Regions from separate parts of the Alteromonas sp. PRIM-21 genome, predicted to be linked through region 1. Evidence: predicted binding sites of a transcription regulator. Region 1 holds the regulator's gene; each other region holds the start of a gene.
The links. Region 1 encodes sigma-54, which starts transcription at its own class of promoters, with help from an activator protein. Its sites were predicted from a motif close to GTTGGCACGNNNNTNGNNT; they were not measured.
Positions count from the first base shown of each region.

Region 2: the regulator sigma-54 is predicted to act here: its motif matches at 2,851-2,869, upstream of IW644_RS04495 (EF-hand domain-containing protein).
Region 3: the regulator sigma-54 is predicted to act here: its motif matches at 1,669-1,687, upstream of IW644_RS13890 (BON domain-containing protein).
Region 4: the regulator sigma-54 is predicted to act here: its motif matches at 1,649-1,667, upstream of IW644_RS00245 (flagellar basal body rod protein FlgF).

Region 1 is NZ_JADOEK010000004.1:237,290-241,403, reverse strand. Features, by position in the region: gene lptA (lipopolysaccharide transport periplasmic protein LptA) at 1-401, shown strand, start outside; gene lptB (LPS export ABC transporter ATP-binding protein) at 404-1,129, shown strand; gene IW644_RS08825 (RNA polymerase factor sigma-54) at 1,203-2,684, shown strand; gene hpf (ribosome hibernation promoting factor) at 2,715-3,002, shown strand; gene ptsN (PTS IIA-like nitrogen regulatory protein PtsN) at 3,016-3,459, shown strand; gene rapZ (RNase adapter RapZ) at 3,543-4,114, shown strand, end outside.
Region 2 is NZ_JADOEK010000002.1:1,778-5,891, reverse strand. Features, by position in the region: gene IW644_RS04500 (DNA polymerase II) at 368-2,737, shown strand; gene IW644_RS04495 (EF-hand domain-containing protein) at 2,994-3,572, shown strand; gene IW644_RS04490 (AMP-binding protein) at 3,931-4,114, shown strand, end outside.
Region 3 is NZ_JADOEK010000009.1:179,206-183,319, forward strand. Features, by position in the region: partial or broken gene IW644_RS13885 (polysaccharide lyase family 7 protein) at 1-414, shown strand, start outside; gene IW644_RS13890 (BON domain-containing protein) at 1,035-1,634, opposite strand; gene IW644_RS13895 (endonuclease/exonuclease/phosphatase family protein) at 2,081-3,064, shown strand; gene IW644_RS13900 (hypothetical protein) at 3,081-3,629, opposite strand; gene IW644_RS13905 (hypothetical protein) at 3,928-4,114, opposite strand, start outside.
Region 4 is NZ_JADOEK010000001.1:72,813-76,926, reverse strand. Features, by position in the region: gene flgH (flagellar basal body L-ring protein FlgH) at 1-20, opposite strand, end outside; gene flgG (flagellar basal-body rod protein FlgG) at 32-820, opposite strand; gene IW644_RS00245 (flagellar basal body rod protein FlgF) at 867-1,610, opposite strand; gene flgE (flagellar hook protein FlgE) at 1,836-3,221, opposite strand; gene flgD (flagellar hook assembly protein FlgD) at 3,236-3,922, opposite strand; gene flgC (flagellar basal body rod protein FlgC) at 3,954-4,114, opposite strand, start outside.

The DNA of each region.
Region 1 (4,114 bases):
TGTACAAGGAAGATGTACTTATTACCCAAGGTTCACTCCTAATCGAAGCTGATGAAGTAGAAGTAATAGCTACAGATGGCAGCGGCCGTGAAATATTTATCGCTCGTGGCAACCCTGCAAGCTATTCTCAATCACTAGAAGACGGTACACCAGTATCAGCGAAAGCTAATGAAATTCGCTATGAAGTAATTAATCGCACTATTTCTCTGGCGGGTAATGCTGAGCTACAGCAAGATACCAGCAAAGTGCAAGGTGATAAGATTACGTTCGATATGATTACTGAACAATTGCTTGCAACGGGTGGCGCCGGTGAAGATGGTGAAGGTCGTGTAACCACAGTGTTTACCCCTGACACCATTCGTAAAACATCGTCTAAGAAAGACAACGAGGACAATGAATAGCAATGGCAACTTTGAGCGCTAAAAACCTTGCTAAATCGTATAAATCGCGACAGGTTGTTCGCGATGTAAGCCTTTCAGTGTCTACCGGTCAAATTGTTGGGCTTCTCGGCCCTAATGGCGCTGGTAAGACCACTACTTTTTACATGATTGTAGGCTTGGTCAACTTAGACAAAGGCAAGATCGAAATTGATGATAATGAGCTTACTCACCAGCCAATGCATGAGCGCGCACGCCGCGGTATAGGCTACCTCCCGCAAGAGGCATCAATATTTAGAAAGCTTACGGTACATGAAAATATCATGGCCATTTTGCAGACCCGTAAAGATTTAAATTCACAACAGCAAGAAGAAGAAGCAGATGCCCTACTTGATGAATTTAATATCAACCATATACGTAATAGTACGGGGATGAGTTTGTCAGGGGGAGAACGGCGTCGCGTAGAGATTGCTCGAGCTCTGGCAGCAAAACCACAATTTATTTTGTTAGACGAACCATTTGCCGGTGTTGATCCAATATCAGTTAATGATATAAAGAAGATAATACAGCATCTGCGAGATAGGGGTATTGGTATCCTTATCACGGACCATAACGTACGCGAAACATTGGATGTTTGCGAAAAAGCGTACATTGTGAGTCATGGCGAGCTTATTGCGCAAGGAACTGCGGAACAGGTTTTAAGTAATCAAAAAGTAAGGGACGTATACCTAGGCGAACAATTCAGGCTATAGTTAGTGTAACCGAATTGTCATTTTTCAGTTTCGCTCTGGTATATTTAATTTAGAGCATTTAAATAAGACGTAGATGAAACCATCTTTACAGCTAAAATTTAGCCAACAACTTACAATGACACCTCAGCTGCAGCAGGCCATTAAGCTGCTGCAGCTTTCTACGCTTGATCTTCAGCAAGAGATTCAAGAAGCGCTCGACTCTAATCCGCTTTTAGAAGTGGAAGAAGGTAGCGACGAGCCACAAGTAGAAAAGAACAATGTCGATAGTGACAATAGCGCTGCTGAAGCGACAGCTTCTGCATCAAGCGACACGCTAGAAGCAGGAGATGCACTGGAGAAGAATGACCTTCCCGATGAGCTACCTATCGACAGCACTTGGGATGAGTATTATTCCGCTTCTTCTGCGCCTGCACCTGGTCCATCTAATGATGATGAACAAATATTCCAAGGTGAGACCACTGAAGACATCCAAGAGCACTTGCTTTGGCAAATGCGGCTCACTCATTTTTCGGATACTGACCGCGCCATTGCTACTGCAATCATCGATTCGATTGACGAATCAGGTTATTTGACCGTTACTCTTGACGATATCTTAGAAGCGGTCAACGATGATGATCTTGAAGAGCCTATCGAAATGGACGAAATAGAATGTGTACTTAAGCGCATTCAAATGTTCGACCCCATTGGTTCAGGTTCTCGTACCCCTCAAGAATGTCTTATGGTGCAATTGCGCCAGTTTTCAGAAGACACACCGTGGCTTGCTGAAGCGAAGCAGCTTATTGAGGAATATTCAGATTTACTGAGCAGTAAAGACTACCGCACCCTAATGCGTAAGAGCCGATTAAAAGAAGATCAGCTGCGCGAAGCAATGCGTTTACTTCAAACCTTGAATCCTCGTCCAGGTAGTGCTTTAGTTACTAAAGAGCCTGAGTACGTTATTCCTGATGTCTCAGTAACCAAGAAAAATGGCCGTTGGGTGGTTGAGCTAAACCCCGACAGTCTGCCGAAATTAAGCGTAAATCAACAGTACGCAGCAATGAGTCGCCGTGCTAAGAACAGTAGCGATTCACAATTCATCCGCTCACACATGCAAGAGGCCAAGTGGTTCATAAAGAGCCTTGAATCTCGTAACGATACCTTAATGAAGGTCGCAAATTGTATTGTGCAGCAGCAAATGGGCTTTTTTGAGCACGGCCCGGAAATGATGAAACCAATGGTGCTAAATGATGTCGCAGAAATGGTAGATATGCACGAATCGACTATTTCCCGTGTGACAACGCAAAAGTATATGCATACGCCTCGTGGTATCTTCGAATTGAAGTATTTCTTCTCAAGCCACGTAGCAACTGAGTCAGGTGGTGAATGTTCATCTACAGCGATTCGTGCATTGATCAAGAAGTTAGTGGCTGCGGAAAATCCTAGCAAGCCCCTAAGTGATAGCAAGATTGCTTCGTTGTTGGCCGAGCAAGGCATAAAAGTCGCTCGGCGAACAATAGCAAAATACCGGGAATCGTTATCGATCCCGCCGTCGAACCAACGCAAAAGCCTTATCTAACCGGGCTTAAATATATAAGGAAGACGAAATATGCAAATCAACCTTACTGGTCATCATGTCGAAATCACCGACTCTTTGCGTAATTATGTCGATACGAAGTTCAGCAAACTTGAACGTCACTTTGATCACATTTCTAATGTGCATGTCATCCTGAACGTTGAAAAATTAAATCAAAAAGCCGAAGCGACTGTTCATTTAAGTGGCGCTGAAGTATTCGCATCCTCAGAAAATACCGACATGTATGCGGCGATTGACAGCATGGTTGATAAACTCGACCGGCAGGTAATCAAGCATAAGGAAAAACTGAAAAAACATTAGTAGTTAATTAAGCATGGATATACAAGCCATCGTAAGTCTGGACCGCACCGAGTGTGCGGTTCAGTGTAATAGTAAAAAGCGAATTCTTGAGATCATCGCTGATATCGCTGCCAAGCAAAATGATAACATTGACCAGGCAACGGTTTTAAATAGCTTAATGGCTCGAGAACGTATGGGTAGCACGGGTATTGGCAACGGCATAGCACTGCCTCACGGTCGCCTGGCTGGCCTTGAGAAGGTAATAGCAATTGTTGTTACAAGCACACCAGCTATCAACTTTGATGCCCTAGATGAAAAGCCCGTAGACATATTTTTTGCGCTACTCGTTCCCGAAGAGCAAACCGAAGGACACCTTCAAACACTGGCTACCGTAGCCGGTAAGCTCAGTGACAAAGAAACAATTAAAACAATACGCCGCGCAACAACCAGCGACGAGATTATTTCTGCATTAAGTTAAGCCATAAGAGCCTATACATTATAGATAGGCGCTTTATTCAACAACGCGTATGCGATGAAACCAGAATATAAGGGAGAGTTTAGGTGAAGCTGATCATAATCAGTGGTCGTTCAGGGTCTGGTAAGTCTGTCGCACTTCGCGCTTTGGAAGACTTAGGTTATTACTGTGTTGATAATATCCCAGTAAATTTGCTTCCCACCCTCACCCATACTGTTGTTGATGAATACGACCAAGTTGCAGTAAGTATCGACGTAAGGAATCTTCCCAAAAATCCAGATGACTTGGTAGAGATTCTAGATTACCTGCCTTCTTCTTGGTCGATGACTATAGTGTACATTGACGCAAGCGATGACGTACTGGTCAAGCGGTTTAGCGAAACTCGCCGTCTTCATCCTTTAGCTAAACTAAATAAGTCTCTATCAGAAGCTATCAGAGCAGAATCTGCGCTCCTTGCTCCAATTACTGAACGCGCTGATTTATACCTTGATACAGATAAGCTAACGATACACCAACTCGCCGAACTCATTCGGGAACGTATTTTAGGGAAGAAGAGCTCACGCCTTGTACTGGTGTTTGAATCGTTTGGCTTTAAACATGGCATTCCTAAAGACGCAGATTATGTTTTTGATGCGCGCTTCCTTCCCAACCCTCATTG
Region 2 (4,114 bases), on a different contig from region 1:
TATATTGATAAAACTGTAAGTCGATAAAGCATTACTCGATAATGCTTGTGCGTAAACTCAGCAGTATCTTATTTGTTTGATACCTTCGTTTTCTTGCAAGATAATTAGTACAAGTCTCGTTCTAACTCGCTCTGTTAACAAAAACAAACATATCTGTCGAATAGAGATCTATAGGAGTTGGTGATAACAAACGCTATACTATGGTTGTTGAAGTTGATAGCCCACGTATTTTGTACCTTTTGCGCTTTTCACTGGATGCGTAAAATGCTGGTTATAGGTGGTTATAAAAATTCGATCAGCGTCCATGCACTTAGGGCTTCCCTAATACATTGACACCTTTAAAGAAGCGGTTAGTAAAAACAAATTCATGTCAACCCCAGTAATACAGCAAGGGTTCATACTCAACAAAAGTACGTTTACCCAGCGAGGCAAAGTATATGTTGAACTCTGGGTCAAAACCGCCAATAACACCGCTAGATTAATATCGTCGCCTCAAAACCCCACTTGCTTTGTGCCCCTTGAACAATGTGCTGCATTGCGCGACATTGCTGGCCGCATTCCAGCTAAGATCATTATTTCAGAAGATGGTTTTTACACACTAGAGCAAGTACCTGTTGCTACGGTTAAAACTGCCACTGAATCGCAAATGCATCAGCTTCGTCAACGCGCTCAAGAGCAAAGTATTGTATTGTATGAAGCCGATATTCGGGTGGCCGATCGCTATCTAATGGAGCGCTTTGTGTATGGCGCAGTGGAATTCGTTACTCCACAAGTTGTCGATGATACGTCACAACTTGTTATAGAAAATGCGCAGATTAGGCCCTGCCATTTCAGAACTACTTTTACATCGTTAAGTATAGATATTGAGTGTAATGAACACGAAGAGCTGTTCAGCATTGCACTCGCAGGCGAAGGAAAAAGTGTAGTGCTGCTTGTTTGCCCACCGAGTTTTATTGGGCAGACATTACAGGAGCAAGAAGACAGTCCATACACGCTCATTACGGTTGGATCTGAGAAAGAACTGCTAGAAGCCTTTTTTTCACACCTTACCTCCTACGACCCAGACATTATTTTGGGTTGGAATGTTAAGCAATTCGATATGGCTGTGCTCGCCCGCCGTGCTAAGTCAAATTCGCTCAATTATGCTATTGGCCGCCATGGCCGAGAGGCTTCAGTAAGACAGTGGGAAGATCAGACACTCGTTGATGTACCTGGACGATGCGTGATTGATGGTATCGAAGCACTTAAAACCATGACTTATCAGTTTGAGTCCTTCTCCCTTGACCATGTTTCTGAAGAACTACTTGGTGAAAATAAGCTTATTCAAGCTGCCGATAAACTTGAAGCGATAAAACACCTTTATCATAGCGATCCTGTTGCACTCGCGAACTACAACTTTAAAGACACTGAACTAGTAAACCGTATTCAGGATAAAACCCAGTTTATTGATTTTCTGGCTTTGCGCAGCATTCTTACCGGCTTAGATATGAGCCGACCGGGAGGCTCGGTAGCGGCGTTTTTAAACGTCTATTTGCCCAAGTTACACCGCAAGTCTTATGTCGCTGGAGTGAGGCCTGAAAATGGCGGTTTAGCTAGCCCTGGCGGTTATGTCATGCGCTCCCAACCTGGCTTGTACAAAGATGTTTTAGTACTCGATTTTAAAAGCCTATACCCTTCTATTATTCGAACGTTCAAAATCGACCCGTTAGGGCTTGCAGAAGGACTTAAGTCTCCTGATACGGCAATAGAGGGGTTTAAGGGCGCAGTATTTAGTCGTGAATCTCACTTTCTGCCATCCATCATTGAAAACTTATGGCTTCAGCGCGACGAAGCAAAAAAACAGAAAGACGCACCTCGCTCTCAGGCGATTAAGATATTAATGAACTCCTTCTATGGAGTACTTGGTAGCGGAGGCTGTCCTTTTTACGATCCTCGTCTTGCGAGTTCAATTACATTGCGGGGGCATGAGATCATGCAAACCACCGCGAGTTGGATTGAAGAATTGGGCTATACAGTTATCTACGGTGATACCGATTCAACTTTTGTGCATGTTGAAGGAAATACTGCACTAGGTACACCTTCTGAAACAGGTCGCGAGCTTGCCAAAATTATTAACCAAAAATGGACTGAGTTACTTAAGCGTCAGTTCGACATTGATTGCCATTTGGAGATTGAGTTCGAATCTCACTTTTCTACCTTCTTTATGCCAACAATTCGTGGCTCTTCTGAAGGTAGTAAAAAACGCTACGCAGGGATGAAAGACGGTGAGCTTATCTTTAAAGGTCTAGAGAACGTGCGTTCGGATTGGACAGTGCTTGCTAAAGAATTCCAATACGAATTATACAGAAGAGTCTTTACTAATGAACCTGTAAAGCAGTACATCAATAAAACGCTAAACGCAGTAAAAGCGGGAAAGATGGATGAAGAGTTGGTCTATAAAAAGCGACTCAGAAAACCACTTTCTTCGTATGTGAAATCTCTTCCCCCTCACGTTAAAGCGGCGAGACGGGCCGACAAATTATTTGAAGAACAGGGTTTACCACTTCGCTACCAATCTAATACTTCCATAGCCTATGTCATTACCGTTCAAGGGCCGCAAACGGTGGAAACAATCTCTGCGCCGCTTGACTATGACCACTATATAGAGAAACAGATAAAACCCATTGCTGACAGTATATTGCCAATGATATCCCTTAGCTTTGAACGCATAGCTAACGCTCAACTTTCCTTATTTTAATTATGTTTATCTGTATGAAGATCTTTCAGGCTTCGTGACAAATTAACAAAAGCATTACACTCTGAATCTATTTCCAACTTTAGCTATTGCAAGTATTTTCAATAACTTAGCTCGTTGGCACGACAAGTGAATAAGATATTTGTGAGTAGCTAAATAGGTTTGTGCGAAGTATTAACTTCAATCAACATGCGTTCAATTTAGTGATTAGGGCAATTGATAGCCCGTGTTCGCAAAGAGAAACAGAAGGAATTTGATTATGAAGATCACAAAGTTAAGTATGATTACTAGTGCTGTTGTTGCAGCTACACTTTCTGCGTCAGCATTCGCAGGGCATCATGAAGAAAAAATTTCTAAGAGCTTTAATGCGCTCGATCAAGATGGTAATGGCTACATAGTCGGTTCAGAATCGTCAGGTACAATCGACAGTAAATTAGTATCTAAAATGGATACTGACGGCGACAGTATGGTTAGCCGCGCAGAATTTAATTCATTTGTTGATGAAAAGCCATCTATGTTCAGTGATGAGGTTATCACGCAGGTAAAAACTGAAGGTACAACAGACGCTGTACTAACTGAAGAAGGCAATCCAGCACTTTTTTCTAAAGCTGATAACGAAATGATTTCAGAAAAGAATAAAGAGTTGCGTACTGAGATGTCTGCAACGGCCAATACTAAGTTCACTAAAATCGATATGGATAGCGATGGTAAGATTAGTGAGAAAGAACTAGAAATGGCCGACGTTGAAGGCGACTTTGACTCAATGGATGAAGACGGAGATTCGTACATAACTCGTATGGAATACCGTACCTATTTTGAAGAGATTGAATCAGAATAGTTAAATTAAGTAATTCATAGTATTCCCAACTATGTAGCCCCGCTTAAAGTGCGGGGCTTTTTTATTTTCCCTCAAACAATACAACCCCACGAAGTTCACCAGTTCGCCCCCCTAATAAATGGTCTGCGACGAAACGCTAATTTTTTTCGTTAAACAGCACCGTATACGACCAACATCTTGTCGACAAAACGCATTTGCAACCATATTGTTAATAAAGGTTAAACATTTTGTTTACACAATTGCGCATCCTGTAATTAGCGCAAAGGTCGCTATTGTGTACTTCGATTTCAAAATCATGATGGCGATTATCCAAAATTACATTTAAATCATATGCGTACGCGCATGGAGGCAAGGAATAATGGAATCAAATACACAGTTAAACACTGTATTTCCACTTCAAAAAAGTGAGTTTAGCGGTCCTAGTGATGCTGAACTTACATCACTCACAATAGGTCAATACTTCAAAAAGGTTGTCGACAATTATGGCGATAACCCAGCGATCATCGTAAAACATCAAAGTATTCACTGGACCTATCAGCAAT
Region 3 (4,114 bases), on a different contig from region 1:
AACCGTACTGATATTGCTTATCCAGTTTGGGGAAATTTATGGACCGATCCAGAAGACCCGGGTAGCGAAGGTATTAAACTTAACGAGAACTTTAGCTATGAAGTTAACGTTCACGGCGATGTGATGTACCTAAGCTTTAAATCAGACGGACACGAAACCGTTAATTATGCTATTAATCTTGCCAATGGGGTAAATGCCTATGGTGAGCTAGACCAGCACGATCACCCTTACGGCTATACGCTAGATTGGAATTATTTTAAAGCGGGCGCTTATAACCAATGCAGTACTAAAGATGATGATGGCTTTTGGTACGCTGCATGTATGGGTACAGGAAACTGGGAAGAAGATAAGAAAAATGGTGACTATGTACAGGTCGCGTTTTCCAACTTAACGGTAGGTGAAAGCAGCGAACCGACTGAAACCTTCAAAGCGAACCTAATTACGCAAAAACCTGGGGCGCAAAGACCTGTGGCGAAAAGCGACAATGTTAAGATTGGCGCTACGCTAAACAAAAAAGAAGCGATATCCATTGATGCTATTCCTACTTCCGCGTTAACGGCAATAAAAAGTGTTGCTCCTAACTTTGCGATACAAGAAGTTGAGAAGGAATACAAACACGATCATGTATATCTTGATGTTGAAGGTGAAGACGCTAACGGCAATGAAATAGAATTCGATATGCTGCAAGATGGCGAGCAGTGGAAAATTGTTGAAGTACAGCGGGATTTAACTATGGAAGATTTACCTTCCGCGGTAAAAACACTTATCAAGAAGCAGGAAAACTCTGATCAAGTTAGGCGTATCATTGAGAGTAAGCAATACGGAACTGATATTACGATTTACGAATTTTATCTAGTGGCAGAAAATGGCACTGAATCCCGTAAAGAAATTAAATCTGAAAATGGTGAAGTTGTCTTATTGGATGAAGAGTGGAAACACTAGTTATGTCGAAGTGCTAACCATTCTACCTTACTTAGGCTAGGCAGAAAAAAAGGGGCGAATGCCCCTTTTCATTAAATCGAATAAAGAAACCTTTAATTCATTGCAGTTTCAGTAACTACACGTAGGTCGCTTTCAACATCTTTTACGTCAGAAGCATTTTTAGCAATTTCCACTGCTAGGTCACGCTCGGCGTCAGAATCAACTTCACCAGTCAGTGTTACCACACCATTTTCTACGTCAACATCAATGTCAAAGCCTGAAATATCGGTATCCATTAAAAGGCGAGTCTTTATTACTGTAGCAATTTTGGCGTCCGTCAGTTCGCTTGTGCCTTCATCTACGGTGTCTTCCATATCGTCAGACATCTCTTTGTGCATATCGTTATCAGCAACAACGGTAAGCTTGTTGTCTACCGAAGTGACACCGTCGATGTTAGTTACCAACTCTTCAGCTAGTTTTTTATCGACAGAATTTTCAACCTTGCCTGTAAGAACGACGTTGCCGTCTTTCACGTCGGTGTTAATGTCGAATGAATCTAGATTGCCATTGAACAACAGCGTAGCCTCTGCTTTACCGTCAATCCATGCGTCTTTAGCACCTTTTTCCCACTTATTGTCTGTGTCCATATCACCAGCATAAGCAGCTGTAGTTAATGTTGTAGCAACAATCATAGAAATAATTGAACGTTTCATAACATTTCTCCTTTGTCGAAACTCACAACTACAGGTGCTAAAACCTTGCCAACATAATATCCTATTGTTTTATATGCATTAATTATTGACTTTCGACTATATCGGTCTTCTGAAGTTTGCAAACTTTGCCTGTTTTCGAGAATTTTTTACTTAACACAAGCAAATTGTGTATGCCCCTCGGAAATTACGCTATTTATAAGTTGCCACTTAATGTTTCTATGGAAAAACACAGTGGAAACAACATGGTGGAATTAACATTAAAAAAATACATAGAACTATGCACAGATACTGACGCTCAATAGAAAGGTAAGGTTAAACTTATTTTAGGAAACCGCCGTAATTATAACTATTGTTTTATCATCATCCACATAACCTTTACCAAGCCAACTAACTTTTTGGTTTGGGTAAGATGTGTTTTGTCAGTTTTATTCAAGGACCATCTAGACATGGATACTGCACTCACTGCTGCTTCAGTCTTTTTTATCGCTGTAAGCTGGGCTCCGCTTCTACCTTCTTCACACTGGTTGGTAAGGGTGTGGGAGTTTCCACGACTTCAAATAGCAGCAATTATTTCTTTATTACTTATTGGGTATGCTTTTAAAGCAACGTATTACGCCCCGTTAAATAGCCTTTCGCTAATTTTGGTCGTAGGTTTAATTGTTAGCTTGATTTACCAGGTAGTTTGGATAATCCCCTACACTCCTCTTTACAAGCGTGAAGTAAAACGCGTGGGTAATGAAGACACAAGTCGCAAACTAAGCGTGCTTTCCAGTAATGTATATATGCCAAACAACGATTTTCGCAAACTCATTGAGCATGTGCGTAATAAACACCCTGACTTTCTGGTCACCCTTGAATCTAATGAAAAGTGGCAAAAGGGCATTAGCGAAATAGAATCAGAATATCCTTACCGAAAATTTTGCCCATTAGAAAATCTTTACGGCATGCATCTATACAGCAAAATCCCATTTGAAGAGGCTACACTGCGTTTTATGATAGAAGACGATGTTCCATCTATGAGAGTAAAAATCAACCATCATGGACAGGACATACTGCTTTATTTTCTTCATCCAAAACCGCCAAGCCCCACCGAAAATACCTATGCTAAACCGAGGGATGTCGAGTTGACCGTAGTCGGAGAGGAAATTGCTAAAACAGAAGGTCCAATCATAGTCGCTGGCGATCTAAATGACGTAGCCTGGTCACCTACTACCAGGAAATTTAAGAAAATAAGCGGCCTATTAGATCCTAGGGAAGGCCGAGGCTTTTTTAACACGTTCCACGCAAAGTACCCGTTGGTGAAGTGGCCGCTAGATCACGTTTTTCACTCTAAACACTTTGGTTTAGTAAACATTGAGAAGTTAGAGGGGGTGGGATCTGACCACTACCCTCTTTATACCGAACTTGCGTTAATGACCGACAAAGAATAATGCAATTCAAGGATGTTTAACGAGCCCCACGATGCTTTACACACCACATGAGGCTGTCGCAAGCCTCTTCACGCTTTTTGAAGTGTGCCAAACCAATTAAGCTATGCTCTCTTGGCCAAACAGCTTGGTTGAGGAGCTCTTTATCATTTGCGAGAAGTTGCTCGCTATCTAGCATAATCTCAATGGCTTTTTTATTGGGCTTTATCAGCGTAGGCTTAGCGTCTTTAACCAAAGCTGAGCGTACACAAATATACTCTCGCTTTACAGGGTCGCGTACCACGCCGATATAGTCATTGTCACAAATGATAGCAGGCCAGCCTTCCGTTATTCTACTTTGCCCGAACATGATAAGTGTAAAAGCAACAAGAACAAAAAGTGTTAGACCAATAAACTGCGCGCTCAAATCAGGTGCCACACTTACAATAACCCCAACAACAGCCGCAAAAAATATCCAACCACCGAAAACTCTACGCATAGCGTTTGGTGAGATACCTGATATAACATCAACCAATTTTAGAGATTGCTTGTCATAGTTTCGAATAATTACAGACGATTGTGATTCCACAGCCTTTGTCCACCAAAGAAAAATACGAAATACAGAAATTAATACGTTACAAGTAAGGCTGAAGATTTACCTACACTCTGAATGAGTAAACACCAATTTTAAAAGACGAATTTTACTCGATAGGAAACGTGTTAAGTAATAATTGTAGGAATATGCAAACTATTGAAATGTAATGTTTAACCTACTAGGTAAGCATATCAAAATTTATATCGGGGGCAAAGCTATTAAGTACTAAATAGGCGGTGAGAAACGACATAACAAACATCGTACAACACCGCATTATAGGAAGGATTTAAAATTACCTTTGCGGGCGACGCTCTGGCATCGCAACAAGGGTTTCATCTTTTAGCGTGCACGTACCCTCAACGGTTTCACCTCTTGGCGTTTCAAAAGACACGGTTTCGCCTTCAGCTTTTCCTTCACAAGCTTCTATAGCCTCTGGAGGTGGTTGTCTTGGATGTTCTCTATCGCCTTTCGCGAAGCAT
Region 4 (4,114 bases), on a different contig from region 1:
GATAAACCTAAAATACGCATGGCGCTACCTATTAAAGTTGCTGGATAACTTGACCAAGCATTTGGTCAACCGACGAAATGACTTTCGAGTTCATTTCGTACAAGCGCTGGCTTTCGATAAGGTTCACCAACTCTTCAGTTACGTTTACATTTGACGTTTCAAGGGTACCCTGAGAGATGTAACCTAACCCTTGAAGTCCAGGTATACCTTGAATAGGCGCACCGCTTGACGCTGTCTCTACAAAAAGGTTCTGTCCCGTAGGTTGAAGTCCCGTCGGATTCACAAAATCTGAAATATTTAACTGACCCAATACCTGAGGCTCTGCTTGTCCTCGGATACTCACGCTTATTTCACCATCCTGTGAGATAGTGATTTGCTGAGCATCTTCAGGAACTGCAATTTCAGGCTGAAGCAAGAAACCAGCACCAGAGGTAACGATTTGCCCTTGGTCGTTAAGTGAAAACTGACCATTCCGTGAATAAGCGATAGTGCCGTCGGGCTGCAAAATTTCAAAGTAGCCACGGCCTTGAATTGACATATCCAACGCATTTTCAGTGGTGAGCAAGTTACCCTGCGTATGTGCTTTTTGCGTAGCGACCACTTTTGAACCTGAACCAAGCATTAGTCCAGATGGTAGTTCGGTGTCAGCAGAGGAACGACCGCCTGGCTGGTTAATATTCTGATAAAGCAAATCTTCAAATACTGCGCGGTCTTTTTTAAAACCTACGGTTGATGCGTTTGCTAGGTTGTTAGACACCACTGCCACATCGGTTTGTGCGGCGTCTAGTCCGGTTTTACTAATCCATAGTGCTGGATGCATGTTAACCTCCGACGTTGCTCAAAGGGCAACGGTGTTTAAAATTCGTTTACAGTATGCGCAACAAAGAATTGCCACGGGTATCAAGCTCTTCCGCTTGTTTCATCACTTTTACTTGGAGCTCGTAGTGACGTTGAAGACTTATCATGTCTACCATCTCTTCAACAGCATTTACGTTAGAACCTTCAAGCATGCCAGACGCCACTTTTACGTTAGCGTTAGCGGGCGCAATTGAGCCATCTTCCATTCTAAATAAGCCGTCGGTGCCTCGCTCCATATCAGCGTAGTTTGGAGAAACTAGCTTGAGACGTCCTACTTCCTCGATAACATTGGCTGGGGCTCCCAGCTGCCTCATGGACAAGGTGCCATCAGCGGCAATGTTAAGATTGTCCAAAGGTACTGGAAGAAAAATAGGGCCGTTATCGCCTAGCACCACACGGTCGTGAATGTCTGTCAAAATTCCGTCATCGCCTAGTTTGAAGTTGCCATCACGGGAATAAGCTTCTTGACCATTTTGATCTCGCACCGCAAACCAACCATCCCCTTGAATGGCCACATCTAAATCTCGATCCGTTTTAATCATTGGACCCGACTCATAATTGTTAGACGGGCTTTCAGTCATAGAAAACACGCGGGTTGGCAAACCTTCGCCGTAAGCCGGCATCGATCTCGCTTGCTCTAATTGAGCTCTAAACCCGGTTGTCTGCGCGTTGGCTAAGTTGTTGGCTCTAACCCCAGTTCCTAATAGGTCTTGGGATGCGCCACTTGCTGCAATGTAGAGAAGTTTGTCCATGACTGACTTTTGACTCTGATTAAACCTTAAGCAAGATTTTGCAAAGGCGATGCCAATCTGTGGATTTTTAACCCAAGTAGAAAATATGAAAGGTATTAAATTGATATTTAAAGGAAAATAAAAGAGCCGCTGTTGTGCGGCTCTTGTAAATATCGGCAATAATGGCGGTCTTAAACGCCAACGTATTGCCGCTTTTATATTCTAACAAACGGCGCTTTACCTAAACTATCGAATGTTCAGAATAGTCTGGTTCAGTGAGTTGTTAACTTCGAGCGCTCTTGAGTTAGCCTGGAAGTTACGCTGAGCAATGATCATGTCGATTAGCTCAGTGGTCAGGTTAACGTTGGCTTGTTCAAGGGCCGATGAATTAATCTCACCGAAAGTACCGGTTGTTGCTTCACCTGCTAGCGCCTCACCTGAAAGAATACTCTCTTTCCACTGCGTGCTGCTTTCTTGCGTTAGGCCCTGCTCATTAGAGAAACGAACGAGCGCAACACGAACAATAGGCTCAGAGGTTCCGTTAGAGAAGGTAGCGCGCACTAAGCCATCAGGACCGATATCGATACCTGTTAGTCGGCCTACTGGCAGACCATCTTGTTCTAGTGAGGTTACTTCAAAGGCTGAAGCAAACTGAGTCGGTTCATTAGGTGTGGCGCTATTTACATCAAGATTAAAATCTATGCTTATCTGCTGCGTAGGATCCGAACCATTTGCAAGAATACCCGCACCTAGCGCTTCAGTTTGCATTTTAAAATCTAGTGTTGGTAAGCCATCTGGCGTTTCCATACCAGAAAAATCACCACCCTGAGAGAAAATAAGTTTAGATGCGGTTACGGCATTACCTGTATTACCGCCCACCGAGTTAACTGCTGTAGTAGGGTCGGTATCGGCACCTGTCGAGTCAGTCATGTCAACTAGGGTATCGTCTATCGCGGTAGCAACATACCATTCATTATCTACGCCTACTGTATTATCCTTGATAAAGTAATAAGTCATTACATGACTGTCACCTAATGAATCATATACAGTAACTGACGTCGCCGCGTTGTACGTTAACGGATCTTCTGGGTCAAAATCTTGCGGATCTAACGCAGCATCGCCGGCCGGTAGATTCATGCGAATATCGACTTCTGAAGTTTGCGCGGGTGAACCTGATGAATCAGGAATACGCACTGGCTCAGTGGTACTTAGCGCAACCGATGCGCTTGTACCATCAGAGTTTACTGGGAAACCCAGAAGGTTGTCGCCGTTACTGTTAACCACAAAGTTATCACTATCTAACTTAAACTGACCGGCACGAGTGAACGAGAAGTCACGAGAAGTGATTTCAGGTACGGTAGCAAAAAAGCCGTTACCCGTAATAGCAAGGTCAAGCGATGTATTCGTAAACTGAAGGCTACCTTGAGAAAATTGCTGTGCAACTTCTTGGGTAAGAACACCGTCACCTACTTTCGTTTTACCACCTGACAGCAATGATGCCGCATAAACGTCGCCAAATTCAGCTCGTGATTCTTTAAAGCCAACTGTATTAACGTTTGCGATGTTGTTGGCGGTTACATCCAAATCTTTTTGTGCGGCCGATACGCCACTCAGTGCAATATTAAAAGACATTATTGATTCTCCTACTAACTGCCGATTTGGATGACGTCATCAAGATTGATACTGACATCACCATCCAAATTCAAAATTACGCCCTGACCGCTGCCGGCCAAGCTGACACTTCCAACATGACGATTGACGGCAGTATTCAGCTGAACACCTTCACCGTTTAGTTCGCCGGTAGCGCTGATAACATATTCACCAGGTTCCATCTGGTTGCCGTGTTTATCTTTGCCATCCCATTCAAACTCAATGTTGCCCGCACTTTGTGTACCTGCATCAATGGTTTTGATTACTTCTCCAAACTGGTTCTCAATGTTTATCGTCATGTTTTGAACCGTTTTCTCGTTTACAATAACGCCTGAAAGGCCTTCCCCCTCATTCGCCATGTAACCGACATTGCCTTGAACTAACACGTTTTGACCGATGAGACTCGATGCCTGTAGAGCTTGGTTCGATGTCATTGAGGCCGCAAACGATTCGAATTTCTCGTTAAGCTGGGAGATGCCGTCTGCCATCGTAAACGACGTCATCTGCGCCACCATCTGATCGTTATCAACCGGTGCCGTAGGATCTTGATTAGCAAGCTGTTCAGTTAACATTGAAAAGAAGTCTTCCTGGGTTAACTGCTGCTCGGTACCATCGGCGACTTTTACAGTTTCTTCCTGCCAGTACAGGTCGGTATTTAGGCCGGTGTTGTTTATGGTGTTCACTGATTAATCCTCACATTATTCAAGCGGCAAGTTACTGCCCCTGACCTAACTGCAGTACGCGGCGGAAGATTCGTTTGGTGGTGTCCGCTACCTGTACGTTTGTTTCATACGCTTTAGACGCTGACATCATATTCGCCATTTCTTCTACAATGTTGACGTTAGGTTTATAGATATAGCCTTCTTCGTCTGCCA